4 regions of the Pseudarthrobacter sp. 10T415 genome follow, and region 1 is predicted to be linked to each of the others. Evidence: riboswitches for the same ligand, from Rfam matches in the RefSeq annotation. Region 1 holds a riboswitch; each other region holds the start of a gene.

Region 1 (7,722 bases):
CTTCGCACGCCAGCTGGCTGATCCTGGGCGGCAGCGCGAAATAGACGGCGGTGGGGCCGTCGAGGCTTTCCAGCAGGGAAGCGAGGGCGCCGGCGGCTGTGACATCGAGCTGGTGGTACGCCGTGTCCTTTTCCAGCGCAGCTAGCGCGTCCTTGCCGTCCGGCTCCGCGGTCTCCGCAGCCGCGGCGAAGGAGGACTGCACCCGCTCCCGCCACTGTTCCGGCGTCCAGGGGTCGGATCCGGCACCGACGAGGCGGAGGCCGTCCGCCCGGCCGGCGGCCACCAGCCGGGCCAGTCCCGGCAGGAGCAGCCGGCCTGTGAGGTCGCCTGAGGCGCCGAGGATGAGCAGGGTCTTGACAGTTGTTTGGCTCGTCATTTTGCCAGCATGCCATCTGGCGTGCCCGACTTGGTACCCTAGATAGTCGAGTCCCGATCATCTCCTGAAAGAAGTTCACGGCGCGTGTTCAATTCACTCTCTGACCGGTTGACAGCAACCTTCAAGAATCTCCGCGGCAAGGGCCGCCTGACGGAGGCCGACGTCGATGCCACCGTCCGGGAGATCCGCCGCGCCCTGCTGGACGCGGACGTTGCCGTTCCCGTGGTGCGGGAATTCACCAGCCGCGTGCGCGAACGGGCGCTGGGCGCCGAGGTATCAGCGGCGCTGAACCCCAGCCAGCAGATCGTCAAGATCGTCAACGAGGAACTCAAGGAGATCCTCGGCGGCGAGACCCGGCGCATCCGCCTGGCCAAGAACGGCCCCACCGTCATCATGCTTGCCGGCCTCCAGGGCGCGGGCAAGACCACCCTTGCGGGCAAGCTGTCCAAGTGGCTGAAGTCCCAGGGCCACAGCCCCATGCTGGTGGCGTGTGACCTGCAGCGGCCCAACGCCGTCACCCAGCTGCAGGTGGTGGGCCAGCGGGCCAACGTCCCTGTTTTCGCCCCGCACCCGGGTGCAACCTCAACCGAGCTGGAGCAGCCGGCGGGCGATCCCGTGGCCGTTGCCCGGGCCGGCGTGGAGGAAGCCCGCCAGAAACTGCACGACGTCGTCATCGTGGATACCGCAGGCCGCCTCGGCGTCGACGCGGACATGATGGAGCAGGCGCGCCAGATCCGCCGGGCCATCGTGCCCAACGAAGTCCTCTTCGTCATCGACTCGATGATCGGCCAGGACGCCGTGAACACGGCCCTGGCGTTTGACGAGGGCGTCAACTTCACCGGCATCGTCCTGTCCAAGCTCGACGGCGATGCCCGCGGTGGTGCCGCGCTGTCCGTCTCCTCGGTCACCGGCAAGCCCGTCATGTTCGCGTCCACCGGTGAGGGCCTGGACGACTTCGAGTTGTTCCACCCGGACCGGATGGCCTCGCGCATCCTGGACATGGGCGACGTCCTCACGCTCATCGAACAGGCCGAGAAGTCCTGGGACAAAGACGAAGCTGCCCGGATGGCGAAGAAGTTCGCCGACCAGGAAGACTTCACCCTGGACGACTTCCTGGCCCAGATGCAGCAGATCCGCAACATGGGCTCCATGAAGAAAATGCTCATGATGATGCCCGGCGCCCAGAACATCCGCCAGCAGCTGGAGCAGTTCGACGAACGCGAGATCGACCGCGTTGAAGCGATTGTCAGGTCCATGACCCCGCACGAACGCGTGGCCCCCAAGATCATCAACGGTTCGCGCCGCGCCCGTATCGCCCGTGGTTCCGGTGTGCACGTCTCCGAGGTCAACGGCCTGCTGGAACGCTTCGCGCAGGCCCAGAAGATGATGAAGAAGATGGCCCAGGGCGGCATGCCCGGGATGCCAGGCATGCCCGGCCTCCCCGGTGCCGGCGGCGGGGCCCGGAAGAACGCGAAGAACGCGCCGAAGAAGAAGGCCCGGTCAGGAAACCCGGCCAAGGCCGCCCAGGAACGCAAGGACGCCGAAGCGCGTCGCGCCAACGCATCCAAGGCCCTGCCCACCGGAGCTTCCTTCGGCCAGCAGTCCGGTGACTTTGACCCTTCCCAGCTGAACCTGCCCAAGGGCTTCGACAAGTTCCTGGGCAACTAGGAACACTGCCGCCTAGTAGCGCCAAGTGTCGTTGGAAACGTCCCAACGACACTTGGCGCTATTTCGTTAAGATGCCGGCGCCGTGGAATAGGGTTGGGGGATGTTCAAGCAGAGGGTAGTGTTCGTGCACGGCTCGGGGAGCTTCGGCGCCGCCGCCTGGCCCCGGCAGCACGGCATGGCGTTGATGTACGACGCCCTGTTCCTCCGCCGGCACGGATACCACAGCACCGCCGAACCCCTGGAGTCCTCCTTTGCGGAGGACACGGCCATCGTGCTGCGTTCCCTGGGCGATGACGGGCGGGGTGCTGCCGGCGGACACGTTGTGGCCCATGCGCAGGGAGCCATTCCGGCCATGATGGCGGCCGTGGAGCGCCCGGACCTCGTGCATTCGCTGACCCTGGTGGAGCCGGCCTGCCTGTCCCTCACCGCGGAGCTGCCCGCAACAGCCGCCCACATCCGGATGATGAAACCGCTGTTCGACGTCCGCCACCAACTCAGCGACGAGGACTTCCAGCGGGAGTTCGTCCGCCGCGTCTACGCCGCAGACCTGCACCAGCCAGCAACCCTGGAGGAGAAGCGCTCTGCCCGCCGGCTGCGGCTGCAGTCCCCTTCATGGGAGGCGCCACTTCACATCGTCCCAGGAGTCCCCACCCTTGTCCTCACCGGGGGTTGGGAACCGCTGTACGAAGAAATCGCCGGGTACCTGAGGGAGACCGGTGCCCTGCACCGTGTCGCCGCCGGCGGGCACCGGCCCCACGACTCAGCGGACGGCAACCGGGCAATCCGGCAGTTCCTCGCCGAGGTCAGCCGGAGTGAACCGGCCCGGGCGTCCTAGCCGCCCGGGCCGGCCACAGCAACCGCCGGTCACCGCCGGCGGCAGGCTCAGCTTCCGGCCGGGACTTTCAGCTCGGGAAGGTACACCTTGCCGCCGGATTCCAGGAACTCCTGGCTCTTCTCCCGCATCCCGGATGCCGCTTCTGCTATCGCGGCCTGCGCCTCCGCCGACCCGTACTCGTTGCGGATGTCCTGGCTGATCCGCATCGAGCAGAACTTCGGCCCGCACATGGAGCAGAAGTGTGCCGTCTTGGCGGGCTCGGCCGGCAGCGTTTCATCATGGAACGCTTCGGCCGTCTCGGGGTCGAGCGAGAGCGCGAACTGGTCCCGCCAGCGGAACTCGAACCTGGCCTTGGACAAGGCGTCGTCCCGTTCGTGCGCTCCGGGGTGGCCCTTGGCCAGGTCAGCGGCGTGCGCGGCGATCTTGTAGGTGATGACCCCGGTCTTCACGTCGTCCCTGTCGGGCAGTCCCAGATGCTCCTTGGGCGTGACATAGCAGAGCATGGCGGTGCCGTAGCGGGCGATCTCGGTGGCGCCGATGGCTGATGTGATGTGGTCGTAGCCGGGAGCTACATCGGTGACCAGCGGCCCCAGGGTATAGAACGGCGCACCCTTGCACAGTTCCTGCTGGCGCTCTACGTTCTCCCGGACCAGGTGGAACGGGACATGGCCCGGCCCCTCCACCATCACCTGCACGTCATGCTTCCAGGCGCGCTCCGTCAGCTCGGCCAGCGTGTCCAGTTCCGCGAACTGCGCAGCGTCGTTGGCATCCGCGGTGGCACCGGGGCGCAGGCCGTCACCCAGCGAGAACGCGACGTCGTACCGGGCAAAGATTTCACACAGCTCATCGAAGTGCGTGTAGAGAAAATTCTCCTGGTGGTGCGCCAGGCACCAGCCCGCCATGATCGACCCGCCCCGGGACACGATGCCGGTAACCCTGTTGGCGGTCAGCGGCACGTAGCGGAGCAGGACGCCGGCGTGGACAGTCATATAGTCCACGCCCTGTTCACACTGTTCTATGACGGTGTCGCGGAAGATTTCCCACGTGAGGGCGTTCGCCTCGCCGTTGACCTTTTCCAGGGCCTGGTAGATGGGCACGGTGCCGATCGGCACGGGGGAGTTGCGGATGAGCCACTCCCTGGTGGTGTGGATGTCGTCGCCCGTGGACAGGTCCATCACCGTATCGGCACCCCACCGCGTGGCCCACTGCAGCTTGTCCACCTCCTCGGCGATGGAACTGGTCACGGCGGAGTTGCCGATGTTGGCGTTGATCTTCACCAGGAAAGCCTTGCCGATGATCATCGGTTCGGACTCCGGATGGTTGATGTTGTTGGGGATGATCGCCCGTCCGGCCGCCACCTCACTCCGGACCAGTTCCGGATCACAGTTTTCCCGCAGTGCCACGAACCGCATCTCCGGCGTCACCACGCCCTTCCGGGCATAGTGCATCTGGGTGACAGTCCGGCCGTCGACGGCGCGGCGGGGCACCGGGCGCCCGCCTTTCCACTCCGCGGAGGCGGCGCCGCGGCGTACGGCCGAGCGGCCGTCGTCGAGCAGGTTCCGTTCCCTTCCGCTGTACTCTTCCGTGTCAGCGCGCGCCTCAATCCATTCCGACCGGAAGGGGCTGAGGCCGCGCACGGGGTCGCTTCCCGGCCCCGCTGTCCGGTAGGTGCGGAAAGGGGCGTTTGGCTGCCCGTTGGGCGAGGGCTCCAGCGCGATCTCCGTGACCGGGACACGGATCCCGCGCTCCGGATCATCGATGTAGGCCAGCGAGTGCGACTTCAGGGACTGGGTGACAGGCACTTCAGGCGTGGCTCCGGCGGGGTGGTTTTGGGCAGGGGTCAGCACTGTTTTGGGTGTATTCAAGGAATACTCACTTCCTTCGCCGGCATTACCCGGACAGGTTCGACGGTCGCAGGCCGCGTCAGCCCGATCTCAGCCCCTGCAAGGGCACCCGTGTGGTCAGGAACGAAGCTACCACACGCCCTGCAGGGACAAGCGCTAACGGCCCTGTCACATTTGCCGGTGCTAGCCTGACCGGGCAGGAAGAGGAGGCATCCATGCCCTACATCATTGGTTTCAGCGGCACCGCCCTCACGGGACCGGACAGCGAAAGGCACGGCCTCTGGTCCGTGGACGGACGCCTGACGTTTACCCGCCCGGAGGCCGGTCCGGACGTTGTGCTCGACGGCTGGGTGCTGCCCGGCTTCGTCGACGCCCACTGCCACATCGGCCTGGGCCCTGCCGGCCCGGTGGACGCCGGGGAGGCCGAAGCCCAGGCCCGTGCCGACCTGGACTCAGGAACGCTGCTGATCCGGGACGCGGGATCGCCCGCCGACACCCGGTGGATGCAGGGTGGCCGCGACTTTCCGCTGCTGATTCGGGCCGGCAGGCACGTCGCCCGGACCCGCCGCTACCTCCGGGGCTTCGCCCAGGAGGTCGAGCCTGAAGGCCTTGTGGAGGCCGTGCGCAAGCAAGCCCGCGACGGCGACGGCTGGGTCAAGCTCGTCGGGGACTGGATCGAGCGGAGCGCCGGCGACCTCGCACCCTCCTTTCCCGCCGGCGTCGTCCGTGATGCGATCAGTGCCGCACACGACGAAGGTGCCCGCGTCACCGCCCACTGCTTCGCCGAAGACACCCTGGACCAGATGCTCGACGCCGGGATCGACTGCGTCGAACACGCCACCGGCCTGCTGCCCCGGCACCTGCCGCGGTTTGTGGAGCAGGGCGTCCCCATCGTTCCGACGCTGGTCAACATCGCCACGTTCCCTGATATTGCCGCCCAAGCCAGGCCCAAGTTTCCGGTGTACGCCGACCACATGCTGGCGCTCTGGGAACGACGGCTGGAACGCATAGGGGAGGCCTGGGAAGCCGGAGTGCAGATCTTCGCCGGAACGGACGCCGGCAGCGTGATCCGTCACGGAAGGATTGCGGACGAAATCCTTGCCCTGCACGCGGCTGGGTTGCCCGCAGCCGAGGCGCTCAACGCGGCCAGCTGGGCCGCCCGGGCCTGGCTGGGTGCTGACGGGCTGACGGAAGGGGCGCGGGCCGACGTCGTGCTGTTCCGGAACGATCCCCGGAGGACCCTGGACACCGTGGCGCACCCATCCCACGTGGTTTTGGGTGGCCGCGTGGTCCGCTAAGCACAACATCCACCCCGCACTTGGAATAAATTGAAGCTTCAAGTAATTTTAACTCATGACAGGCCGCCTCATCCGGACGGCCTCCAGTAGAGGGAGCGTTCAATGAGTGCAGAAGCCACCAGCCAGGATCTTCTTCCTGCCGACCTCGCCATGGGCACCGTGATGCTCAAGGTCGGCAACATGAAGGTCATGACCGACTACTACCAGCGCGCACTGGGGCTCGAGGTGGTCGCTGAGCAGGACGGCGGCCTCTACCTCGGCCGCCTCGGCAAGCCCCTGGTCCATCTCGCCCCGGCCCCCGGCCTCACCATCCCCGGCAGGGGAGAAGCCGGCCTGTTCCACACGGCCCTCCTGTTCGAAGACCAGGCGGCGCTCGCCGCCACGGTGGCCACCGCAGCCCAGTTCGAGCCCCGCTCGTTCACGGGCAGCGCCGACCACCTGGTCAGCGAGGCCTTCTACTTCAGTGATCCCGAAGGCAACGGCATCGAGCTCTACTGGGACCGCCCGCGAAGCAACTGGTCCTGGAACGGCACCGACGTGGTCATGGACAGCCTGGCGCTGCCGCCCCAGCGCTACCTGGAACAGCACCTCTCCGAAGAATCCCTCCAGGGGCAGCGGCAGACCACCGCCGGAGTGGGCCACGTCCACCTCCAGGTAGGCGACGTCCAGTCCGCCCGCGACTTCTACGTGGGAACGCTCGGGTTCGAAAAGACCGCCGGCTGGCACGGGCAGGCCCTCTTCGTCTCCGCGGGCCGCTACCACCACCACATGGCCATGAACGTCTGGAACAGCCGCGGCGCCGGTCCGCGGAAAGACACCCTTGGCCTCGGCGAGGTCCTCATCGAGGTGCCGTCCGGTGACGACGTCGGCGCGCTCGCTGACCGCCTGAAGGTCGCCGGGGTCTCCTCGCACCACACCGGGGCTGAGTTGCGCTTCGAGGATCCGTGGCGCAACAGCATCCGGGTTGCGGTGCGCTGAGCACCCCTTACGCGTACTAGGCTGAAGCCGATAGACCGGGGACGCCAGGCGGGTGTCCCCGGCGCGCCGGACAGTACACGGAAGAGGTCACTTCCCATGGGTTTTACCGAAATCTTCGTAGCCACACACGATGCCGCGTTGAAGCGCGCTGGAACCCTTGACAGTGGGGGCACCCCGCCGGCCGCCGACGCGGTCCGGATCCCCGGTATCAGCGACTTCGAAGTGGAGCAGCTCGGAGACCTGGCCGGTACCGCGGTCCACGCGGGCGGCGCCGACTACGAGCTGACGATGGTGGACGTAGCCAGTGATTCCCTGCTGGCCGTCCCCCCGGCCATGGTCCGGGCCCTGGCTGACCTGCTTACCTACGAAACTGAGGGCGAGGGCGACGTCCTCGAGGACGTCGCTGCGCAGTGGGCGGCGCAGGATGACATGCCGTTCGACGCCGGGCAGGCGCAGGCCTACATCCGGCAGGTTGCTGAACTGGCCGGCGGAATCGGCGATTCGGAGCGGTCGGGACTGTACGTCTGGTCAGCCTGACCTTCCCCTTGCAGGACAATCCGGGGAAGCGACGGCGCCGTCCCCGCGGGCCCTGGGTGTCAAGTCGAAATCCTCCCGCTGATCTGGCACAATAGACAGGTACTCGATCTGCGTGGCCCCTCTCTCCGCGTCTGGATCCTGTCCTTAGAACCCGCAAGTACGGCCCGCCCCACGGGTGCAGAACGC
Region 2 (7,722 bases), on a different contig from region 1:
CCGCACCATGGTTGGCCCCACCGCCGGCCTGGTGGTCCTCGGCATGGCGCTGACCGTCTTCGCCGGACCCCTGTTCGGCCTGTCCGACCGGGCAGCGGCAGACATGCTGGACCGCGGCCCCTACATCCACGCTGTCCTGGGTGACGACGTAGCGGTCCCGGCCGTTGGGACACCAGCAGGAGGAGGAAAATGAGCCGCCGCCGTATCTCCCTGCGCCAGGAGCTTCCGCTCCTCGTCTGGCTGGTCATCGTCTGGGGCGCCCTCTGGCAGGACTTCAGCCCCGGCAACCTGCTGTTCGGGGCGCTGCTGGCCATCGCCGTCGCCCGGCTGTTCTACCTGCCGCCCGTGGAGCTCAGCGGACGCTTCAACGTCCGGCACGCCATCCCCTTCGCGCTGATGTTCCTGGGCCGGGTGGTGGTGGCCAGTTTCCAGATCCTCTACCTCGCCGCCGTCCGCGGACCCAAAGTGCACAACGCTGTGGTTGCCGTGACGCTGCGGAGCCACCAGGACCTCATCGTCACCGCCACCGGCCACGTGATCTCGCTGATCCCGGGCTCGCTGGTGGTGGAAGTGGACCGGTCAACCTCCACCCTGTACCTGCACGCCATCAACATCAGCTCCGCCGAGGACGTGGAAAACCTGCGCAATGAAGTGCGTGACATCGAAGCCAGACTCATCCGGATCATGGGCACCAACGAAGAACTCGCCATCGTTCGGGCGGAGGCCGCAGCATGATGCAGGTGGTCCTGGCCGTCACGGCCGTCATCCTCTCGCTCGCAGCCGGCGGGGCAATCATCCGGATCGCCCGCGGCCCGTCGCTGCTGGACCGGGTGCTTGCCTCGGACGTCCTGCTGGCCATTCTTGGTGCGGCGCTGTGCATTGACATGGCCGTGAACCGGCACCTGAACAACCTGATGCTGGTGGTGGCCATCTCCGTGATCGGCTTCATCGGCTCAGTGACCGTTGCACGCTTCGTGGCCGACCGGCGGGAGCACCCCAGTGAGCCCTGACATGATGACCCCGGACGTGACCAGCCTGGACGGCTGGATTGACGTGGTATCCGCCGTGTTCATGGTGGTGGGAGCCATCATGTCCCTGGGCGCCGCCATCGGCCTGCTGCGCTTCCCGGACCTCCTGAGCCGCATGCACGCCGCCACCAAGCCGCAGGTGCTGGGACTGTTCCTGCTGCTGGCCTCCATCGGGCTGCAGATGCGCACGTGGTGGGTGTGGCCGGTCCTGGTGGTTGCCTGGATCTTCCAGCTGCTGACGGTTCCCGTGTCCGCCCATATGGTGGGCCGCGCCGGGTACCGGACCAAGCACCTGCACCGGGAACTGCTCACCTCGGACGAGCTTGATGCGGTAGTGCAGAAAGCCGCCGCCCAGGCCGCCCGTGAGGACGGCGAGGACGACGGCTCAGCCCGCTGAAGCCAGCCGGCGTGCGGGGACAGCGTGGGTGTTTAGACGATGTCCTGCGTCTTGGCGAAACGGGTGATGGCGCGCTGCGTGCCGCGGTTGGCCAGGACCTGGATGATGGTGCTGACGAACGCAGAGATCAGTGCGAACGTCAGGGCCGAGCGAAGGCTGGTGGGGACGTCCTCGCCCTTGCCGGTGGGCGGCTTGTTGCCGGTGGTCTTTTCCCAGATGGTGTTGACCAGCTTGGTGCCGGCAAATCCTGCACCCAGGCTTACGCCGGTGCCGAGCAGCTTGATGAGAAGGTTCATTCCTGGTACTCCTTGCGGGCGGTAAAACGGTCTGCACCCCACCCTACTGGCTAAGTTCCTACGGCGCGGGGATGAGCCCCTCCCATGCCACTGTCCAGTCCTGGGGGAAGCCGGGAGCGTGCCGCGCCGGGCCGCCATCCCATCCCGCAGCCATGAGCGCCACCGCCGCCAGCAGCCCGCCGTTGCCGGGCAGGTACAGCGGGAGCGAATCCGTCTGCCGGTTGTGCCCGTTGGGCAGGACCAGGTTCTTCGCCGCGTCCATCAACAGCGCATCCACTGCGGCCTCAGGGTCTTCCAGCCGGGCGGCCGTCATGGCCATCACGGGGTAGTCCCAGCCCCAGGTGCTGTCCCAGTCCCATCCGGCCAGTACGTCAGCCAGCGTGGCCCGCATTATTTCCGGGTCCACCAGGTCCGTCCGCGGGAGCACCCCCAGGGCGCACAGCATCGAGGGGTGGTCCGTGCGGATGGTGAAGGGCTCGACGTCGATCGCCGCGTACACGCCGTCCACCACCCTGGGCGGGACCATGCCGTCCGCTACCGCCGCCCAGGTGCCCTCAGCAGGCAAGCCCAGCCGTTCCCGCCACGTATTGGCCACCCGGAGGGCCCACTGCCAGTAGGCAAGCTCGAACGTGGGGTTGGTGACCGTCCCGCGCACCGACTCGTAGCTCTCCTGCGCCGGCACCAGGGGCGGGCCCAGTTCGAAGCCCCGGTCCGTGGGGTGCGCGAAGGCGGCCATGAACTCCGCGGTTTCGAAAACCACCGCGGCGAATTCCTCCAGGAGTTCCTGTGATGGTTCGGCCCGGTAGGCCAGTTCCGCCAGATGGATGGGGTGCGGCTGCTGCCAGATCAGGAAGGTGCCGATGGGGCTGGGGCTTTCCCGCCCGTCCGGACCCACCTGCTTGGGCCAGCGGACGCCGTCGAACCCCTGGGCCTTGGCCGTCTGCCGCGCGGGTTCCAGGACGGAGGCGTACCAGCGGAGGGCGGGCAGCAGGAGCTCCGTCCGGTTCCACGTGGCGAAATGGGCGGCATGCCACCAGTGCATCTCGAGGTGGAAGCGGCCGCGCCACGAGTTGCAGACCAGCCCCGTCTCCTGCGGCGGCAGCGATCCGGAGCAGTTGATGGCGGTGAGGTACTGGGAGAGTACAGTCCGGCGTTCGATCTCACCGGCGCGGGGATCGGCTGTTCCGGAGAGGTCGACGGCGCCGCCCGACTTCCAGAATTCCGGCCAGGCCGTGCGGGACGCGGCAATGGCGGCACTGCCCGGTGCCGCTGCCACATCCGGTGCGGCTGCCAACCCGGGGGCCGGTTCCGATCCCGGCATTGAACGCCCGCCGATGCCGCCGTTGCCACGGGGGAGGCAGTCACCCTGCCCCGTGCTGATGAAGTGCACGCTGAAGTCGAGGCTGTCCTGCCCCTCGGCGGCCCGGATGAGCACTTCGTGCGGGCCGGCCTGTTCGAGCTCCAGCCCCTCGCCGCTGACGGCCGCCTGGTACCGGGAACCGTTCAGGCAGCGCGAAATCAGCCAGTGGCGGCGCGGGCCGGCGGCGTGACGTTCTTCAACGGTGGTGGTGTGTGCGGCGGGCCTGTTCCAGTCCGCTGCGTTGTGCCAGCCCTCGGAACCGTAGGGGAACGTCAGGGACACGGCGAGGCCGTCCGTAAGGGCAGGGGAGAGGATGCGGAATCCCAGCTCGTCCCTGTCCGGGCGGCAGGCCGTGGTGACGTTGACCGGACTGCCGTGCAGGCTGAAGATGCTGGTGGCCGTGCCGGTCCAGAGGTCCAGGACCTGGTGCGCGCCGGTGAAGTCGTCCCGGGTGAGTGCGGGGGCATCCCTTCCCGGGAGCGCAAAGCCGATCCGGCCCAGGTCCAGCCGGTGGGGGTTGGCGCGGAGCCAGGTTTCCGCCCGCGATGACTGCGTTTCGCGGCCATCCACGATGGCGCCCACCATGTCCACATAGGGGACAGGGCCACGCGGTGAATCGTAGATGACCGTGGAACCGGCAAGGGTGTACTCCTGTTCCGGCGGGATGGAGTGCCAGCCCCACTGCGCCTGCGTGCCCAGCAAAGTGCCGGGCGGCAGGTCATCCCTGGCGGCCACCGGATATTCACCGGGAAGGGACTGCATGCCGGTCAGGTCCATGGTGAAGCAGAACTCACCGTTGCCCACCGAGGCGGGACTCCGCGGATCGAGGCTGTCCTGCTCCACGTTGTGGCGCCGTACCAGCGCTTCGCGGTTGATCACGGTGGGCTGGCTGTGCACGTCGCACTCCTTGGCTCATGCCTGGGGCCGGTCCGGCAGCAGGCAGCTCAGAAAACGCTTTCCGGCTCAATCCTTGTGAGAACTCCGGGCAGTGTCAACCAGCCGTTCCGAGTACCCCGCGCATTGCTTCCACCACCAGGTCGTGGTCCGCTACCTGAGGCAGCCCGGACACGGTCACCGTGGCAACCGCGCCCACGCCCGTGACGTAGACCGGGAATGCACCGCCGTGCGCAGCGTAGCGGGACTGGTCGAACCACGCATTGTCCTCGATCCGCCCGCCACCGGCCCGGCCGCGCAGGCCCACCAGCAATGACGGCACCTCGTAACGGGCGGCCGTGCGCTGCTTCGCGCGGACCCAGTGTTCGTTGTCCGGGGTGGCTCCGGGGAGCGCAACGTGGAAGAGGACCTGCTCGCCCTTGGTGATGTCGATGGCGATGGGAAGATTCCGCTCCTTGCCGAGCTCCACCAGGAGCAGGCCAAGGTTAAGGGCGTCATCCGGCGAAAAGCCGGGGAACTGCAGTTCCCTGATCTCCGCCTCGATCCGGCCGATGAGGGCCTGGAGCGAGCCTTCCGGCTGGGCGTCGGCGGAGTCGGGATCGTAGTCAGTCACATCTGGCGGGTCGGCAGTCATGGCCCACAATCTACCGCCCTCCAGGTGTAAACTTGAGCACGCCCGGAAGGGCGCGAAACATTCAAACGCAAGACATCCACAGCATCATCAACAACACATTTACGACAGGGGAGCGCCGCCGTCGGCCCCGGCACCAGCCGGGAAACGCAGGTGGGCGCTGAGAGTGCGGACAGCCGCAGACCCTCGAACCTGATCCGGTTAGTACCGGCGCAAGGGAGTCGAGTTCTCGAAGTGCGCGGGAAATGGCGGCAGCAGCCGGCACCCGCGTCCACTTTCCCCTCCTGTTTCCAGGAGGATCACATGACTACTTCAGCAATCAAAAAGCCCGCCAGCAGGTCCTGGCGCGTCGTGGACATTGTGGTGGCGGCCCTGATCGCCATCGCCGGCGGCGTCATCTTCTGGGCCTGGTCCCAGGGAACCGCCGCAATTTCCGCGCCGATGAACGCGGCCTACCCGCCCCTCACCGGCCTCCTGGCCGGGGGATGGATGATCCCTGCGGTCCTGGGCATGCTCATCATCCGCAAGCCCGGCGCCGCCCTGTTCTGCGAGACGGTCGCCGCCACCGGCGAACTGCTCATGGGCTCCCAGTACGGCGCCTCCGTGCTGTTCTCCGGGTTCGTCCAGGGCCTGGGTGCCGAGATCATTTTCGCCATCTTCGTCTACCGGAAATTCAACCTCCCGGTCTCCCTGCTGGCCGGTGCCGCGGCGGGCCTCTTCTGCGGCCTGAACGACTCCTTCGCGCCGTGGGGCTGGAACATCGCCTACTCTGGCGGTGACAAGCTCGCGTACATCGCCTTCACCGTTGTTTCCGGGGCCATCATCGCCGGCGCGCTCGCCTGGATCGCCACCCGTGGCCTTGCCCGGACCGGCGTGCTGAGCTCCTTTGCATCCCGGAAGGCCGCTACGGAGCCCGTCTTCTCCTGATGCCGGCACCTTCCCACGCGGCCGCACCCCAAACGGTGCGGCCGGCCACGGTCACCGCCCGCGGCTGGGGCTGGCGGCACGCGGGGCGCACCACACCGGCCGTCCATGCCCTCGACCTCGACATCAGCCCGGGTGAGCGGGTACTCCTGCTTGGCCCGTCCGGGGCAGGCAAGTCGACGCTCCTCCATGCGCTCGCCGGGGTGCTGGGCGATGCGGACGACGACGGCGAGGCAGGCGAGTCGGACGAGACCGGTTCGTTGCTGGTTGACGGCGGTTCGCCCCGCGGCCAGCGGGGCCGCGCGGGCCTCATGCAGCAGGATCCCGAGACCCAGGTGGTCCTCTCCCGGGTAGGCGACGACGTCGCCTTCGGCGCCGAAAACCTCGCCGTGCCCCGCGACGCCATCTGGCCGCGCGTGCACGAGGCGCTGGCCGACGTCGGGCTGTCCCACCTGCCGCTGGACCACCCGACGTCGGCTCTGTCCGGCGGGCAGAAACAGCGGCTGGCGCTTGCAGGCATCCTCGCGATGCGGCCCGGGCTGATCCTGCTCGATGAACCCACCGCCAACCTGGACCCGGCCGGTGTCCTCGAAGTCCGGGACGCCGTGGCCCGCTGCCTGGACAAGACCGGCGCCACGCTGGTGGTGGTGGAGCACCGGGTGTCCGTGTGGAAGGACCTCGTGGACAGGATCGTGGTGCTGCAGCCCGGCAGCGGCGCCAACCCCGCGGTGCTCCTGGACGGCCCGCCGGACCGGGTGCTGGCCGAAGCGCGGACCATGCTGACGGCCGCCGGTGTCTGGGTGCCCGGATACGTTCCGTCCACCCGCGCGCGGGCCGCGGAACAGGCCTACGGAACCGGAAGCCTCCTGCTGGCCGCCGAAGACCTGGCCGTCTCCCGGCAACGCCCGCGCCGAAAAGGCTTCCGCAAAGTTCCGCCGGTGCCGGTGCAGGAAGGCATCATTGCCCAGGTCCGCGCCGGGCAGGCGCTCGCCGTCACCGGACCCAACGGCGCAGGGAAATCAACCTTCGCGCTGACCCTTGCCGGACTCCTCGAACCGGTCAACGGGACGGTCTCCGCCACGACGGACCTCAGCCGCGGCGCCGGAATCACCCCGTATCAGTGGAAGGCGGAACAGCTGATCGAGCGGATCGGCACTGTCTTCCAGGAACCCGAGCACCAGTTCGTCACCGGCAAGGTCCTGGACGAACTGCTCTTCGGGCCCCGGCACCTGGGGCACGGTGAAGACAAGGTGGATGAGCTGCTGGAACGGTTGCGGCTTACCCACCTGGTGGACGCCAACCCGTATACCCTGTCCGGCGGCGAAAAGCGGCGGCTTTCCGTGGCCACGATCCTGGCGGCAAGCCCTCAGGTACTGGTCCTGGATGAGCCCACATTCGGCCAGGATGCCAATACCTGGGCCGAGCTGGCATCGTTCCTCTCCGAACTCCTGGACGCCGGAACGGCAGTGGTCTCCGTGACCCATGACGCCGAATTCACCGCGGCCCTCGGTGGCACGGAACTCAAACTTGCAGCGCCGGAAGCGGTGGCGCCATGAGGCACGAACTGAACCTCCGCGGAAACGCTGCGCTCCTGGCCCGCGCCAACCCGCTGAGCAAGCTGGCCGCCGTCGTGCTCATCACGGTGGTCCTGGCGCTTTCCATCGACTGGGTGTCCGCGTCCGTGGCGCTGTTCTTCGAACTGCTGCTGTTTCCGCTTGCCGGGCTCACGCTGGGGCTGCTGTGGCAACGCGGCTGGCCTCTGATCCTCGCTGCCGCCGTGGGCGGGTGGAGCACTTCCATCCTGGCGCCGGACAGCGGCAGGACTCTCATCGACGCCGGCATCTGGACCATGAGTGAGGGCTCGCTGGAGACCGGCGTGGGTTTCCTGCTGCGCGGCCTGGCCATCGCGCTGCCCGCAATACTCCTGGTCAGCTGCACGGACCCCACCGACCTCGCAGATGCGCTGGCGCAAAAGGCCCGGCTCCCGCACCGGTTCGTCCTGGGCACCCTGGCGGCGATGCGCCTCGTGGGGCTGATGGCCGAGGAATGGCAGACCATCGGCATGGCCCGGCGGGCCCGGGGGGTTGGCTCGCGCGGCAGCGTGCTGCAGCGGGTGAAGGCCACCCTGGGGCAGAGCTTCGGGCTGCTGGTCCAGGCGATCAGGCGGGCGTCGCGGCTGGCGGTCACCATGG
Region 3 (7,722 bases), on a different contig from region 1:
CTGGGTAGCAGCAGATGTCGTTTTGAAGGCTCAAAACGACATCCAGTGCTGCCTACTTGGGTGGGAAGGACGCAATGGTCGCGTGCGCACCCAGCCGCTTGGCCATGATGTCCACGGCCGGCTGGTTCTGGTCCACGCACACGAACTTGCGGCCCAGCTTGGCCGCCACCGCACCGAGGGTTCCGGAACCGGCGAAGAAATCCAGGCACCAGTCGCCGGGCCGGCTGGACGCTGAGACGACACGGCGGATGAGACCCTCCGGCTTCTGCGTGGGGTACCCCGTCTTCTCCTTGCCGGTGGGCGAAACAATGGTGTGCCACCAGACGTCGGTGGGCAGTTTGCCCAGCTCGCGCTTGGCTGGCGTGACAAGGCCCGGCGCCATGTACGGCTCCCGGTCCACCTCGGCGTTGTCGAAGTGGTACTTGGACGGGTTCTTGACATACACCAGGATGTTGTCGTGCTTGGTGGGCCAGCGGTTCCTGGCGCGGGCGCCGTAGTCGTAGGCCCAGATGATCTCGTTCAGGAAGCACTCGCGGCCGAAGATGGCATCCAGCATGACCTTGGCATAATGCACCTCGCGGTAATCCAGGTGAAGGTAAAGCGTGCCGTCGTCGGCCAGCAGCCGCCAGGCTTCCACCAGGCGCGGCTCCAGGAAGGACCAGTAATCGCTGAAGGCGTCGTCGTAGCGGTGCAGGGCGCCCTTGATGGTGTCATAGGAGCGGCCCTTGAAGCCCACGCGGTCGCCGCTGCCGCCGGCGTTGGCAACCATGCGGGTTTCCTGCCGGCTCTGCGCCCGGCCCGTGTTGAAGGGCGGGTCCACGTAGATCAGCGTGAAGGCGCCGTCCGGCAGCGTGGGGAGGTACTGCGCGTTATCCGCGTGCACCACCAGGCTGCCGCCGTCCGGCGCCCAAACAGTGTTCGTCATTCCGTCAGGTCAGCCCTCGGTGCTGCCGGGCTGGGTGCCCTTGTCTGCACCGGCCACTACCTCGCCGTTGCGGCGGCGGGTGCGCGTGCGGGGGCGGCGGGTGCGCGAAGACTTTTCAGCGTCGGAGGCGGCTGCCGCTTCCGGACCGGCAGCTGGGGCTGCGGGGGTTTCGGCAGCGTCAGGGGACGTACGACGACGGCGCTCACCTGAGCGGCCTGCTTCGGGGTCGCGTCCGTCGCGTCCGTCGCGTCCGCCCGAACGCGACCGGCCGCGGCCTTCACGGTCCCGGCCATCGTTTCCGCGGCTTTCCCGGCTGTTCTTCTTGCCGGTTTCACCCAGGTCCTCGAGGACCTCGGCGTCGACGCCCGCGAGGGTGCGCTTGTTGCGGGGCAAACGGCCCTTGGTTCCCTCGGGGATGTCCAGCTCTTCGTAGAGGTGCGGGGAGGAGGAGTACGTCTCCACCGGCTCAGGCACGCTCAGGCCGAGTGCCTTGTTGATCAGGCCCCAGCGGGGCATGTCGTCCCAGTCCACGAAGGTCACAGCCGTGCCCTTGTTGCCGGCGCGGCCGGTACGGCCCACCCGGTGCAGATAGATCTTCTCGTCCTCAACGCACTGGTAGTTGATCACGTGCGTAACGTCATCCACGTCGATGCCACGGGCAGCAACGTCGGTTGCCACCAGGACGTCCACCTTGTTGTTGCGGAACGCGCGCAGGGCCTGCTCGCGTGCACCCTGGCCCAGGTCGCCGTGGATTGCTGCGGCCGCAAAGCCGCGGTCCACCAGTTCCTCTGCCACCTTGGCTGCGGTGCGCTTGGTCTTGGTGAAGATGATGGTCCGGCCGCGGCCGCGGGCCTGCAGGATCCGGGCAACAACCTCGATCTTGTCCATGCTGTGGGCACGGTAGATCAGCTGCCGGATGTCCCGCTTGGTCAGGCCCTCGTCATCGGGGTCAGCGGCGCGGATGTGCGTGGGCTGGGTCATGTACCGGCGTGCCATGGCGATGACCGGGCCGGGCATGGTGGCGGAGAAGAGGAGCGTCTGGCGGACGGCAGGGGTGCCGGCGATCAGGGTCTCAACGTCAGGCAGGAAGCCGAGGTCCAGCATTTCGTCGGCCTCGTCAAGGATAACGATGCGGACATTCTTCAGGCTCAGGTGTTTCTGCTTATAGAGGTCAATCAGGCGGCCGGGGGTTCCCACCACAATCTCGACGCCCTTCTGCAGGGCATCCACCTGGGGCTCGTAGGCGCGGCCACCGTAGATGGTGGCGATACGTGCGTTGCGTTTGCGGGAGGCGGTTTCGAGGTCGCTTGCCACCTGCACCGCGAGCTCGCGGGTGGGCACAATCACCAGGGCCTGCGGAGCGCCCGGGACGGGCAGCTTGTCGAAGCCGGCATCGTCGCGGCCCACAACACGCTGGAGCGCCGGGATACCAAAACCGAGGGTTTTTCCGGTACCGGTCTTGGCCTGGCCGATGATGTCGTGGCCTGACAGTGCGACGGGCAGCGTCATTGCCTGGATGGGGAAGGGGTGGGTGATCCCGGCGTCGGCCAGGGACTCCACAATGTCAGCACGGACGTTGTAGTCCGCAAAGGACTTCTCCGCAATTTCATGCGGCTTTTCGTCCGAAATGATGGTTTCTTCCGGCTCGATGGTCTCGGTGCCGGACTCATCGGACAGAAGCTGGTGGGTATGCAATTCACTCACGGGGAGTTTCCTTATTCATTTGGGCAATCGCGCAGCGTGCTCAACAGGCAGGCCGATGGGGCCGATCCGGAGCACGAACGAAGCGCGCAAGCAATTCCAGTGGAAGCCGATCGCGGGCTATCTAACGCTGGCACTGGCGACCAGCGGGCAAATCTCAAGATCGCGTAGGGGCGGGCTTGTTGGTTTCAGTTCAAGGAAATCAACGACCGGGCATCCATTTCTACCTCTTCAGTCTAGCCGCATCAGCCCGGAATCCCTGATTCCGCACCGTGTGGAAGCCGGGACCGGATGGCATCAGGCTCACTGGACCAGTTCGAAGTGCACTTCCCTGGCAGCGATATCCGACGACACCAGGCGAACCCGGACCTTGGTGCCGGACTCCAGCTCACCGGCGCAGCGGGCCGTCACGGCAGGGTCGGCAATCTGGATGATCCCGGAGGAACCGTTCCCGTTCCCGTTCCCGTTCTTTCCGTTGCCGGTGCCGGTGCCGGTGTTGCCGTTCCCGTTGCCGTTCTCTTTCTGCGGCTTCGACCCCGAAATCACGATCGCGTCGAACTCCTGGCCGATGTGGTTGACCAGTAGGGCGGCCTCCACCGTGTCCAGGGCCATGCGCTCCATCCGGGATGCCAACTGGTCCGAGCCTGCCATGATCTCAGGGAGGGTCGGCAGCGCATCCCGCACCCAGCCGGGGACAGTACCTCCGTTGCTCAACGCCTCGCAGGTCACCAGCACAAAGCGGTCCACCAGGCGGCGCAGCGGCGCTGTGGTGTGGGCATAGGCATCGCCGATGGCTGCCTGGACCGCGGCCTCCGGAACGTTGCCATCAAAGGCGGTGTAACCGGCGCCGCGGAAGAGCATGCCGGCCGAGTGCATGATGGCCAGCTGCCGGGGGTCCGTTGGGTCAAGGGTCCGCAGGTATTCCCCGTATCCCACCTCGCCGTCCCAGGGCTTGCCCAGCACTTCCGTCTGCAGCCGGAAATGGTGCAGGGAACGCTCATCCGGTGGCGGCATGGTGCGCAGGATCCCCACCTTGGCATCGAGCATGATCTTGGCGGCGGCCATCCCCGTCATCAGGGAAATCTGGGCGTTCCAGTCCTCCACCGGCAGCTGGGGAGCAGCAGCAATGCGGTAGCCGCCATCGGGCAGCTGGACGATCTCCTGGTCCGGCATGTTCAGGCTTGCGCCGTTGCGGGCGCGTTCAAGGCGGACACGCTTGAGCCCAACTTCCTTCAGCAGGCCCAGCAGGGGAGAGGCAGTACCGGCGTCCAGGTCAGCCTGGGCACCCTTGTAGCTGAGTTTCGCGCGGCTTCGAACGCGTGCCCGGCGGACACCGACGGTCGTGACCTCGGCGTTGCCGTCGAGCCGGAAATCCCAGACGAAGGCCGAGCAGTCCTGGTCCGGCAGGAGGCTCCCGGCGCCCTCGCTGATGACTTCAGGGTGCAGGGGAATACGCCCGTCCGGGGCGTAGAACGTCTGGCCCCGGCGCCGGGTTTCGGCATCCAGGGGTCCGCCGGGCGCAACGAACGCGGGGACATCGGCGATGGCGTACAGGACGTGGTACCCGCCGTCGTCGTCCGTTTCGATGAAGAGGGCCTGGTCCAAGTCCGTGGACGACGCCGGATCGATGGTGACGAACTCCACCGCGGTCAGGTCGTAGTCCGGCAGGCGCAGCGCGGCCACCGCGGCCTCGGCGTCCCTGACCGCGTCACCGGGGTAGGGGCCCGGAAGTTCCAGCTCCGTCCGCAGCGCGGCCAGGGCCTCTTCCAGGGCATTGGTGCGCTCATGGACGTTGGGAGCCAGCCGATGATGTGACACGAAAATCAGCCTAACCCCAAGTCATGCGATTTCGCAGGGAATCGGTGCGGGCGCGGTCGTGACGTGTTGCCGCGGACCGCGGTGCGTTCGGGAAACCGGGTTGTGGGACGTCCGCGGCTTCAGGAAGCCGCGGAGTCCAGTGCAGAACGAAGCGAGGCAGCGGCAGCAGCGGGATCGGCAGCGTCGGTGATGGCGCGGACCACCACGATCCTTGACGCTCCGGCCGCGACCACCTGGTCCACGTTGGAGTGGTCGATCCCGCCGATCGCGAACCACGGCACGTCACTGGGCGCCTTCGCGGCCGCATACTTCACCAGTTCCAGGCCGACGGCGGCCCGGCCGGGCTTGGTGGGGGTGGCCCAGAGAGGTCCCACGCAGAAGTAGTCGAGGCCGGCAGGTCCTGCGGCGTCGGCCAGCGCGGCGTCCACCTGCTCCGGCGTGTGGCTTGACAGGCCGATGGCGGCGTTGCCGTTGAGCAGCGTCCTTGCGGCCGGTACCGGCAGGTCCTTCTGGCCCACGTGGAAAACGGGAGCACCGGAGAGGACCGCAATGTCCGCGCGGTCGTTGACGGCCCACAGCCGCCCGTGCCGCTGGGCTGATTCCTTGAGGATGGCCAGCAGGTCCAGCTCCTCGGCCGCCTCGATGGACTTGTCCCGCAGCTGGATGATGTCCACGCCGCCTTCGAACGCGGCGTCCACGAACCCGGCGAAGTCGCCCCGGCCGCGGCGCGCATCCGTGCAGAGGTACAGGCGTGCGGATTTCAGTGCGCCGTTACCCGCCGCTGTGGTGAAGGCATCGGTGCCGGGTGCTGCGGCGGGGGCAGGGGAGTGGGACACATTCATGGCTGCAAGCCTAGTTCCTCTACACTTGCCTCGTACTGCGGGAGCCCGCGGCAGCTGTCACAAAGCGCCGGGCTGAGAGGGCGTCAGAGCCGACCGCTTGACCTGATCCGGTTAATGCCGGCGTAGGGAAGGAGACACCATGGGCATCCCCGAAAGCCCTCCGGACAGCATCGCAGAGCCAGCCGCTGTCCCGGCAATAGCCGCCGACGTAGCAGTGATCGGCGGGGGCGTCATAGGCCATGGCATCGCCTGGGAAGCCAGGCGCTCTGGCCGGTCCGTGGTGCTGATCGACGATGCACCGGGATCCGGAGCCAGTTGGGCGGCGGCAGGCATGCTGGCCCCCGTCAGCGAGCTGCATTACCAAGAGGAAGAGCTCCTGGGCCTCATGCTGGATGCATCGGAGCGCTGGCCGCAGTTCGCGGCGGACCTTAGCCGCGTGTCAGGCCGCGGTTCCGGATTCCTGGCGACGCCCACGCTCACCATTGGCGCCGACGCCGCCGACCGGCAGGCACTGATGGACCTGCGCGGCGTGCAGCAGGCCAATGGACTCGCCGTGGAACCACTGACGGTCCGTGAGGCCCGGCGCCGGGAACCGCTGCTCAGCCCCGCCATTGCGTGCGCACTCGATACCCCGGCAGACCACCAGGTGGATCCCCGGGGACTCGTGGAGTGCTTCCGGGCAGCCCTGGCCAACCACCTGCCAGCCGGCAGCGGCGTTGCCGGCACTGCGGTTGCAGACACTGCGGTTGCCGGCGCTCTGGACGGATTTGCCGTGGCGGACAGGGCAGTGGGACTGGAGTGGGCGGACGGCGCGGTGGCTGGTGTCCGGCTGGCCGGAGGCGGACTGGTGCTCGCCGGCGAAACGGTGGTGGCCAACGGCATGGCGGCGGGCTCCCTGGAGAACCTGCCGAGGGGACTCCGGTTACCTTTGCGCCCTGTGCACGGCGACATCCTGCGGCTGTCCGTCCCCCCGCACCTGCAGCCCTTGCTGACGTCCACCGTCCGCGGGCTGGTGCGCGGTGTGCCCGTCTACTTGGTTCCACGCGAGGACGGAACAGTGGTCATCGGCGCCACCCAGCGGGAGGACGCCCTGGTTGGGGCCGGCACTGCGTTCGGAGCCATGCCGGCGAGTGCCGGATCCAGTGCAGTGCCCGCCGGTGCAGGACCGGCCAGCGCAGTGTCCGCTGGCGGCGTGTACCAGCTGCTTCGCGACGCCCAGGTGCTGGTGCCTGCGGTCGCAGAGCTGGAGCTGCTCGAATGCACGGCCCGGGCCCGCCCGGCTACCCCGGACAATGCCCCGCTGCTGGGCAGGGTGCCCGTGGACGGGGGAGACGGCAGTGCAGCGCATGTCCCCGGACTCATCGTTGCCACAGGATTCTTCCGCCACGGCGTCCTCCTCACCCCTGCCGCGGCCGCCATCTGCCGCGACCTGATGGATGGGAAGGCCGACCCCCGGTGGCAGCCGTTCAGTCCTGACCGCTTTTCCGGCCGGATCCCGGCCCCCAGATTCAACATCAAGGAGACAGCATGAACATCACCCTGAACGGGGCATCCCGCACCGTGGCGGACGGTGCGTCCATCACGGCATTGGTCAGCGAGGTGACCGGACGCGCGCTTGCGGCCGACGGCCAGGCAACCGACGGACAAAGGCTGGGGGTGGCCGTAGCTCACAATTCCGAAGTGGTGCCCCGCAGCCAATGGCACGGCACCGCGCTCGCGGACGGAGACGACGTCGAACTCGTCACCGCAGTACAGGGAGGCTGACACCATGATTGAAGCGAACACCGTTTCCGAACCGGCCACCCATACCTCCGCGGCACCCGCCAGGCCTGATTCCCTCGTCATTGACGGCGTTGCCCTGGAGTCGAGGCTCATCATGGGAACGGGTGGCGCGCCCAGCCTGGACGGCCTGGGCGCCGCGCTTGTTGCCTCCGGAACCTCCCTCACCACCGTGGCCATGCGCCGCTACTCACCCGCAGAATCGGGCTCCCTGTTCCAACTGCTGGTGGACCACGGAATCCGGGTCCTGCCCAACACCGCAGGCTGCTTTACTGCGCGGGACGCCGTCCTGACCGCCGAACTGGCCCGGGAAGCGCTGGAAACCGACTGGGTGAAGCTGGAGGTCATCGCAGACGAGCACACGCTCCTGCCAGACGCCGTTGAGCTGGTGGATGCAACCGAACAGCTGGTCAACCGCGGCTTCAAAGTCTTTGCCTACACCAACGACGACCCCGTCCTGGCCCTTCGGCTGGAAAACCTGGGTGCTACCGCAGTGATGCCCCTGGGATCTCCTATCGGTACCGGGCTGGGAATCCTCAACCCGCACAACATCGAACTCATCGTTTCCCGGGCAAGCGTGCCCGTGGTCCTGGACGCAGGGATCGGCACGGCATCTGACGCGGCGCTGGCCATGGAACTTGGGTGCGACGCTGTCCT
Region 4 (7,722 bases), on a different contig from region 1:
CCAAGAAGAAGGCAGACGCCGCCGAGCCGCTGCCTGCCTTTGCCACCGATGCAGACTCCACGGAAGCCGGTGCGGCCGCTGACGCTGCCCCCGCCGAAGCTGCCACCGCCGCAGAAGCGCCTGCTGCCAGCGAAGTACCCGCGGAACCCACCGAGACCAAGCCGGTCCGCCGCCGTCGCGTTGCCACGAGGAAAGCTGCTCCTGCGGGGGCACCTGCAGAAACGCTGGCCCCCGCCGAAACGCCGGCCCCTGCCCAGGAACTGCCCGTCACCGCTGCCGCGCTGGACGCTGAAACGGCGGACCAGGGCGCCGTGGCCCGGGAGGCGGCCGTAGAGGCAGCAGCAGAGAAGCCCGCCGAACAGGAACTTACCGCCGTCGAGACCGCAGCCGAGGCCGCCCCGGAGCAGGCCCCCGGCACGGCAGCTGCCGCTGCAGCAGGAGAATCCGCTGCGACGCCGGCCGAAGCCGCCGAAGCCGCCGAAGCTACCGCGGCTGGCGAGGAACCGGGCGCGTTTGCCTCCCTGTTCCTTGAGCCCGGCTCGCCCACTTCCATGCTGTTCCAGGCACCGGACCTGAGCACCGTCGTCCGCCCCGCTACGCCCGCCGCCGCAGCGGAGGAGGCCGAGGACGAAGACGACGCCGAGGACAACGAATCCGAGGAATCCTCCAGCCGCCGCCGGCGCCGCAGCCGTGGCCGCCGGGGGCGCAGCCGTCTGGACGAGCGCGACGACGCCGGAACCGGTGGCTCCGAGGCGGATGACGCCGCCGACGAATCGGACGAGGAAGAAGCCGGTCCGGCCGAGGACGGCGTGACGTCCCGCCGTCGTCGTCGCCGCCGCCGCGGTGACCAGGACCTCGAACTGACCGGCGGCAACGACGACGATCCGCCCAACACCGTTACCCGCGTGCGCGCACCGCGTGCCGTCAGCGAGGCGCCCGCCAGCAACCGGGTGACCAGCGTTAAGGGCTCCACCCGACTGGAAGCCAAGAAGCAGCGCCGCCGCGAATCCCGGGACACGGGCCGGCGCCGCACCGTCATCACCGAAGCGGAGTTCCTGGCCCGCCGCGAATCCGTGGACCGGCAGATGATCGTCCGCCAGCGCGACGACAGAATCCAGATTGGCGTCCTCGAGGACGGCGTCCTGGCCGAGCACTTTGTCTCCAAGACCCAGCAGGACTCGCTGATCGGCAACGTCTACCTGGGCAAAGTCCAGAACGTGCTGCCCTCCATGGAGGCTGCCTTCGTGGACATCGGACGCGGCCGCAACGCCGTCCTTTACGCGGGCGAAGTGAACTGGGAAGCCGTCAACCTTGAAGGCAAGCAGCGCCGTATCGAGAACGCGCTGAAGTCAGGCGACACCGTCCTGGTCCAGGTGACCAAGGACCCCGTGGGCCACAAGGGCGCCCGCCTGACCAGCCAAATCTCGCTGCCGGGCCGCTACCTCGTGTACGTCCCCGGCGGTTCCATGACCGGAATCTCCCGCAAGCTGCCCGACGTCGAGCGGAACCGGCTCAAGCGCATCCTCAAGGACCGCCTGCCCGAGCAGGCGGGCGTCATTGTGCGCACGGCGGCCGAAGGGGCGTCCGAAGAGGAGCTGACCCACGACATCAACCGGCTCCGCGCCCAGTGGGAAGGCATCGAAAGCCAGTCCTCCTCCACCAAGGTCCTGGCTCCGGAGCTGCTGTACGGCGAGCCCGACCTCACCATAAAGGTGGTCCGTGACGTCTTCAACGAGGACTTCTCCAAGCTGATCGTCTCCGGCGAGGACGCCTGGGACACCATCGAGGCCTACGTCACCTATGTGGCGCCGGACCTGGTGGGACGCCTGGAAAAGTGGACCAAGGACCAGGACATCTTCGCTGCCTGGCGGATTGATGAGCAGATCCACAAGGCCCTCGAACGCAAGGTGTTCCTGCCCTCCGGCGGCTCACTGGTGATCGACCGGACCGAAGCCATGACCGTGGTGGACGTCAACACCGGCAAGTTCACCGGCAGCGGCGGCAACCTCGAAGAAACCGTCACGAAGAACAACCTTGAAGCGGCCGAGGAAGTGGTGCGCCAGCTGCGGCTGCGCGACATCGGCGGCATCATCGTGATCGACTTCATCGACATGGTCCTGGAATCGAACCGCGACCTCGTCCTGCGCCGCATGGTGGAATGCCTGGGCCGCGACCGGACCAAGCACCAGGTGGCGGAAGTCACCTCGCTGGGACTCGTCCAGATGACCCGCAAGCGCATGGGCACCGGGCTCCTGGAAGTCTTCGGCGAGCAGTGCGAAGCCTGCGCGGGCCGCGGCGTCGTCACCCATGACGACCCCGTAGAGCACCGCCGCGCCAACATCGTGGCAGCCGAGCAGCACGTCCACCGCTCAGACAACCGCTCCGATTCCCGCACCAACGGGAACCGAAACGAGGGCAACCGCAGCGAGGGCCAGCGCAGTGAGGGTCAGCGCAACGAGGGCCAGCGCACCGACAGCAGCCAGGAAGGTACGCGCGGCGAACGCAAGCGCCGCCGTGGACGTGGCGGCCAGCCGGTCGAACAGGCACCCGCACCCGCAGCGGTGGCTGCCCACCCCGTCCAGCCGGACCCGCACGAGGCCGAACGCCATGCCAAGGCTGAAGCCACCAGGCTGGCCCTGGCCAACATTGCTGCTGCTGCCCACGCCGCACACCTGCATGATGATGAGGTGGCGGCCCGGCTGGCCCCCGCCCAGCAGGACGCGGGCACAACGGAGAAGCACGACGACGGGACGCCGGCACGCCCGGCAGCTGTCCTGACGTTCGGCGGCGAGAAGGTCGCGCTGCCCTTCGTTGAGCACGCAGACGAGCACCAAGCCTCGCCTGCGCTGTCGCTTGACCGGCTTGCCGAAGCGTTTGCCCACCTGGGCCAGCCGGCTTCGCCTGTTGGCAGCCAGCCACAGGAGTCCGGGACGGCCCAGGCCGCGCCGGCCACCCCCGAACCGGCGGAGGCAGCGGTTGCGGCACCCCAGCAGCCCGTTGCGCCTGCCGCCCCCGACCTGTCCCGGCAGCGCCGTCCGCGGCGTAACCGGAGTGCAAGCAGGGCGCAGGGCGCAGCCAACGAGACCACCGTGGAACACCATGAGAACGTCCCGTCGGCCAGCGAAGGCCACTCCCATGCCGCCAAAGCGCCCCAGCCCGCAGCGCCGGCAGAGCCGGCAGCCAAAGCCGATGCGCCCATCATCCTTGGCGTAGGGGTTCCTGCTTCCGAGCTCTGACCCTGCCCAGGCACTGCAGATGCCCGGCCCTCCACTCCTGTGGTGGGGCCGGGCATCTGCCGTTAACGGGGAACGGCCCTCAGCAGCGCACTTAACAGGTGCAGTCACCTTTCGGTTGACTGCCGTCCAGCGGCTAGGCTGGGGAACCGACACGGGGTGCCGCGCACCAGGCCCGGCTGAGATCCACACCCGTTGAACCTGTCCGGTTAGTACCGGCGAAGGGATGTCTCTTTTGTCTTCGACCCTTGCCATGCCCGCAGCCACCCCGCTCCCGAATCCCTCCGCAACCGTAATGCCGGCTGCCGTACGGGACGTGCCCCGGGTCCTTGCCATCGCGGGCTCGGACCCCTCCGGTGGGGCCGGCATCCAGGCGGACCTCAAAAGCATCGCGGCCCACGGCGGTTACGGCATGGCCGCCATCACTGCCCTCACCGCCCAGAACACCCGCGGGGTGACCGCCGTCCATGTTCCTCCGGCATCCTTTTTGGCACAGCAGCTGGCGGCCATCAGCGACGACATCCACGTTGACGCCGTCAAGATCGGCATGCTGGGCGACGCCGAAGTGATCGATGCCGTGCGCACCTGGCTGGAGAAGGTGCGCCCCGCCGTCGTTGTCCTGGACCCCGTCATGGTTGCCACCAGCGGAGACCGGCTGTTGCAGGAGAGTGCCGAAGCCGCGCTCCGCAGCCTGGTGCCGCTGGCCCACCTTGTCACCCCCAACCTGGCCGAACTGGCCATGCTGCTGGAAGAAGACGTACAGGACACGTGGGAGGCAGCCCTGGAACAGGGCAGGCGGCTTGCTGATGCCACCGGTGCTGCCGTGCTGGTCAAGGGTGGCCACCTGCAAGGCAGCAGCTGCCCGGACGCCTTGGTTGGCCCGGCCGGCATGCTATCCGCAGACGTAGTGGAAATCCCGGGGGAGCGGGTGGCAACGCGGAACAGCCATGGCACAGGCTGTTCCCTGTCCTCCGCCATGGCCACGGTCCAGGCGCAGGTAGGCAACTGGGAAGTGGCCCTACGGGAAGTGAAACCCTGGCTTGCGGGGGCGCTGGCGGCGTCCGCCGTACTGGAGGTGGGAACCGGCAACGGGCCCGTTCACCATTTCCACCACATCCGCCAAGCGCTTCGGCCAGGCGACTTTACGGCGCAGCTGCGGAAAGATGCCGACGCCCACCTTGAGTCGATCTACGCCCTGGGTTTCCTCCGGGCCCTGGCCTCGGGGACACTTCCGGAAAGCCAGTTCGCGTATTACCTTGCGCAGGATGCCATCTACCTGAACGGGTATTCGCGAGTCCTCGCCCGGGCCAGCGCGCTGGCTCCCACGGAAGCCGAGCAGCTGTTCTGGGCGGCGTCGGCCCAGCAGTGCCTCGAAGTGGAGTCGGAACTGCACCGTTCCTGGCTCAGCACCCGCACCGTCCGTCCCGAACTGGGTCCTGTCACCAAGGCCTACGTGGACCACCTGACGGCTACTTCGGCGTCGGGCAGCTATGCAGTCCTGGCAGCGGCTGTCCTGCCGTGCTTCTGGCTGTACGCGGACGCCGGGAAGACGCTCCATGCCAGGTTCCTCGCCGACGGGGAACCGGCAGGACACCCCTACGCCGACTGGCTCCGCACCTATGCCGACGAGGATTTCGCGGAGGCAACGCGCCGGGCCATCGCCGTGGTGGACGAAGCGGCACGCAAGGCTTCCGATGACGAGCGGCACGCCATGGTTACCGCTTTCCGGCAGTCCTGCCGGCTGGAAGTGGAGTTCTTCGACGCGCCGCGGCTCCACGCCTGAACCTGCCCGGGCCGTGCTGCCGGTACTATGGTCTGGCACGGCCCCGGTGGCGGACGATGTCTGTGGTTCCTATCACAGCCGACCCGCCGGAGCCAGCCTCATTTGCGGCCGGAGACGGAATTAGCGTATTCTGGATCTTCGGTGCTTACGCCAACACTTGGGTTATGACCCCGGGAACATGCCAGCGTGGAAAACACAAGGCAGTCCTGCGGGATAACTCATGGAGACCTTCGGGGAATCCACGGCGTTGAGGCACAGCGGGAACCCAGCCAAACAGTGCAACGGGTGCCGCACGCAATTTTAGTTATAAACGTCGAGAGAAGTGAGTTCCCAAGTGGTGTACGCGATTGTCCGCGCAGGCGGCCGCCAAGAGAAGGTTTCCGTTGGAGACTTCGTTACCCTGAACCGCGTCGCCGGTGGGGCTGGCAGCACCATCGAGCTGCCCGCACTGCTCCTGGTTGATGGTGACAAGATCACCACTGCCGCTGCTGACCTGGCCAAGGTGACCGTTACGGCTGAAATCCTCCAGGACCTCCGTGGTCCTAAGATTGTCATCCAGAAGTTCAAGAACAAGACCGGGTACAAGAAGCGCCAGGGTCACCGTCAGGAACTGACCAAGGTCAAGATCACTGGCATCAAGTAACCACCGGTTACTGTTCAGGTTTTCAGCAGATTCCCCAGAATTTAAAGGCAGGCATTTCAGATGGCACATAAAAAGGGCGCGAGCTCCACTCGCAACGGTCGTGACTCCAACGCACAGTACCTCGGCGTCAAGCGCTTCGGCGGCCAGGTAGTTTCCGCCGGCGAGATCATCGTCCGCCAGCGTGGCACCCACTTCCACCCGGGCGCCGGCGTTGGCCGTGGCGGCGACGACACCCTGTTCGCACTGACCCCGGGCGCCGTTGAATTCGGCACCCGCCGCGGTCGTCGCGTCGTCAACATCGTTGCTGCTGCAGCTGCAGAGTAACAACCAGTTCTGAAGCGGTGGAGCGGGCCAGTTGGCCCGCTCCACTGCTCTTTTAAGCGCATTACAATCGATAGGGCGTCCATGGGCGCCCACACGACACTGAGGAGATTTACGTGGCCAGCTTTGTAGACCGGGTAGTACTGCACGTATCCGGCGGTACCGGCGGCCACGGTTGCGTCTCCGTCCACCGCGAGAAGTTCAAGCCCCTCGGCGGGCCCGACGGCGGCAACGGCGGCAACGGCGGCGACGTCATCCTCCGCGTGGACCACCAGACCACCACCCTCCTCGACTACCACCACGCCCCGCACCGGCACGCCACCAACGGCGGTCCCGGCATGGGCGACTGGCGCGGCGGCAAGAACGGCGAAACCCTGATCCTGCCTGTCCCCGACGGCACTGTGGTGAAGTCAAAGGACGGCACCGTCCTGGCGGACCTGGTGGGGGAGGGCGCAGAGTACATCGCCGCCGCCGGCGGGCCCGGCGGGCTGGGCAACGCTGCCCTGTCCTCGCAGAAGCGCCGCGCTCCAGGCTTCGCCCTGCTCGGCATCGAGGGTGAGTCGAGCGACATTATCCTTGAGCTGAAGTCCATTGCAGACATCGCCCTGGTGGGATTCCCGTCTGCCGGCAAGTCCAGCCTCATCGCCGCCATGTCCGCCGCGCGCCCCAAGATCGCCGACTACCCGTTCACCACCCTCATCCCCAACCTGGGTGTGGTCCAGGCAGGCGAAGTCCGGTTCACCATCGCGGACGTCCCGGGACTTATCGAAGGTGCCAGCGAAGGCAAGGGCCTCGGCCACAACTTCCTGCGGCACGTGGAACGCTGCGCCGCCCTGGTGCACGTCCTGGACTGCGGCACGCTCGAATCCGAACGCGATCCCCTTTCTGACCTCTCCATCATCGAGACCGAACTTGAAAAGTACGCGGTGGACATGAGCTACGCCGGCCAGGACGGCGAAGTGGTCCCGCTGAACCACCGGCCCCGCCTCGTGGCACTGAATAAAGTGGACCTGCCGGACGGCAAGGACATGGCTGAATTCGTCCGCCCTGAGCTGGAGTCCCGCGGATACCGGGTCTTCGAGGTCTCGGCCACCAGCCACGAGGGCCTGCGCCAGCTCGGCTTCGCCATGGCCGAGATCGTCAAGGCGGCACGGGATGCCGTAGCAGCCGCTCCGCCGAAAGTTACCCCCACTGTGCTGCGTCCGCGCGCCGTCAACGAAACCGGATTCCGGATCCGCCGCGAGGAGAAGGCCCACGAGCCCCTGTTTCGCGTCCTCGGCGACAAGCCCGTCCGCTGGGTCAAGCAGACAGACTTCACCAACGAAGAGGCCATCGGCTACCTGGCCGACCGGCTCGCAAGGCTGGGCGTGGAAACCGAGCTGTTCAAGATGGGTGCCACGCCGGGCGACACCGTGGTGATCGGTGAAGATGATGGCGTGGTCTTCGACTGGGAGCCCACCATGATGGCAGGCGCCGAACTGCTGGCATCGCCGCGCGGCACCGACATCCGTTTCGCCGATACCGGCGACCGCCCCACCCGCACCCAGAAGCGCGAGGAGCAGCAGGAACGCCGGGATGCCAAGGCCGCTGCCCGCGCCGAGCTCGAAGCCGAACGCAAGGCCGGCATCTGGACAGAGTCCGTCAGTGGACGGCGCGCGGCCCAGCCCATCAAGGAAAGTGGCCTGGACTCCGGCGATGAGTCCTAGGGCAACTGCCACGGAACCGGCTTCCGGTTCCGTGGA

What was found. A riboswitch is a leader RNA that binds a small molecule or an ion and turns the genes downstream of it on or off. The one in region 1 is predicted to bind thiamine pyrophosphate.
Region 2: linked by a shared signal. The riboswitch ahead of AC1DBN_RS07835 (ECF transporter S component) and the one ahead of thiC (phosphomethylpyrimidine synthase ThiC) in region 1 are both predicted to bind thiamine pyrophosphate.
Region 3: linked by a shared signal. The riboswitch ahead of AC1DBN_RS04220 (FAD-dependent oxidoreductase) and the one ahead of thiC (phosphomethylpyrimidine synthase ThiC) in region 1 are both predicted to bind thiamine pyrophosphate.
Region 4: linked by a shared signal. The riboswitch ahead of AC1DBN_RS00315 (bifunctional hydroxymethylpyrimidine kinase/phosphomethylpyrimidine kinase) and the one ahead of thiC (phosphomethylpyrimidine synthase ThiC) in region 1 are both predicted to bind thiamine pyrophosphate.

The regions. Positions count from the first base shown of each region.
Region 1 is NZ_JBFTHJ010000030.1:16,391-24,112, reverse strand. Features, by position in the region: gene AC1DBN_RS20915 (glucose-6-phosphate dehydrogenase) at 1-376, opposite strand, end outside; gene ffh (signal recognition particle protein) at 461-2,044, shown strand; gene AC1DBN_RS20905 (alpha/beta fold hydrolase) at 2,145-2,879, shown strand; gene thiC (phosphomethylpyrimidine synthase ThiC) at 2,927-4,744, opposite strand; TPP riboswitch at 4,739-4,846, opposite strand; gene AC1DBN_RS20895 (amidohydrolase family protein) at 4,939-6,021, shown strand; gene AC1DBN_RS20890 (VOC family protein) at 6,124-6,999, shown strand; gene AC1DBN_RS20885 (hypothetical protein) at 7,096-7,536, shown strand.
Region 2 is NZ_JBFTHJ010000004.1:65,062-72,783, forward strand. Features, by position in the region: gene AC1DBN_RS07800 (Na+/H+ antiporter subunit D) at 1-193, shown strand, start outside; gene AC1DBN_RS07805 (Na+/H+ antiporter subunit E) at 190-735, shown strand; gene AC1DBN_RS07810 (MrpF/PhaF family protein) at 732-1,010, shown strand; gene mnhG (monovalent cation/H(+) antiporter subunit G) at 1,015-1,425, shown strand; gene AC1DBN_RS07820 (DUF4235 domain-containing protein) at 1,458-1,721, opposite strand; gene AC1DBN_RS07825 (hypothetical protein) at 1,780-3,978, opposite strand; gene AC1DBN_RS07830 (heme-degrading domain-containing protein) at 4,073-4,609, opposite strand; TPP riboswitch at 4,706-4,843, shown strand; gene AC1DBN_RS07835 (ECF transporter S component) at 4,910-5,533, shown strand; gene AC1DBN_RS07840 (ABC transporter ATP-binding protein) at 5,533-7,086, shown strand; gene AC1DBN_RS07845 (energy-coupling factor transporter transmembrane component T family protein) at 7,083-7,722, shown strand, end outside.
Region 3 is NZ_JBFTHJ010000002.1:308,623-316,344, reverse strand. Features, by position in the region: gene AC1DBN_RS04240 (DNA-methyltransferase) at 53-925, opposite strand; gene AC1DBN_RS04235 (DEAD/DEAH box helicase) at 935-2,629, opposite strand; gene AC1DBN_RS04230 (RNB domain-containing ribonuclease) at 2,930-4,444, opposite strand; gene thiE (thiamine phosphate synthase) at 4,564-5,286, opposite strand; TPP riboswitch at 5,314-5,432, shown strand; gene AC1DBN_RS04220 (FAD-dependent oxidoreductase) at 5,426-6,817, shown strand; gene thiS (sulfur carrier protein ThiS) at 6,814-7,050, shown strand; gene AC1DBN_RS04210 (thiazole synthase) at 7,055-7,722, shown strand, end outside.
Region 4 is NZ_JBFTHJ010000001.1:60,742-68,463, forward strand. Features, by position in the region: gene AC1DBN_RS00310 (Rne/Rng family ribonuclease) at 1-3,236, shown strand, start outside; TPP riboswitch at 3,379-3,477, shown strand; gene AC1DBN_RS00315 (bifunctional hydroxymethylpyrimidine kinase/phosphomethylpyrimidine kinase) at 3,487-5,016, shown strand; gene rplU (50S ribosomal protein L21) at 5,351-5,659, shown strand; gene rpmA (50S ribosomal protein L27) at 5,720-5,983, shown strand; gene obgE (GTPase ObgE) at 6,097-7,686, shown strand; gene proB (glutamate 5-kinase) at 7,676-7,722, shown strand, end outside.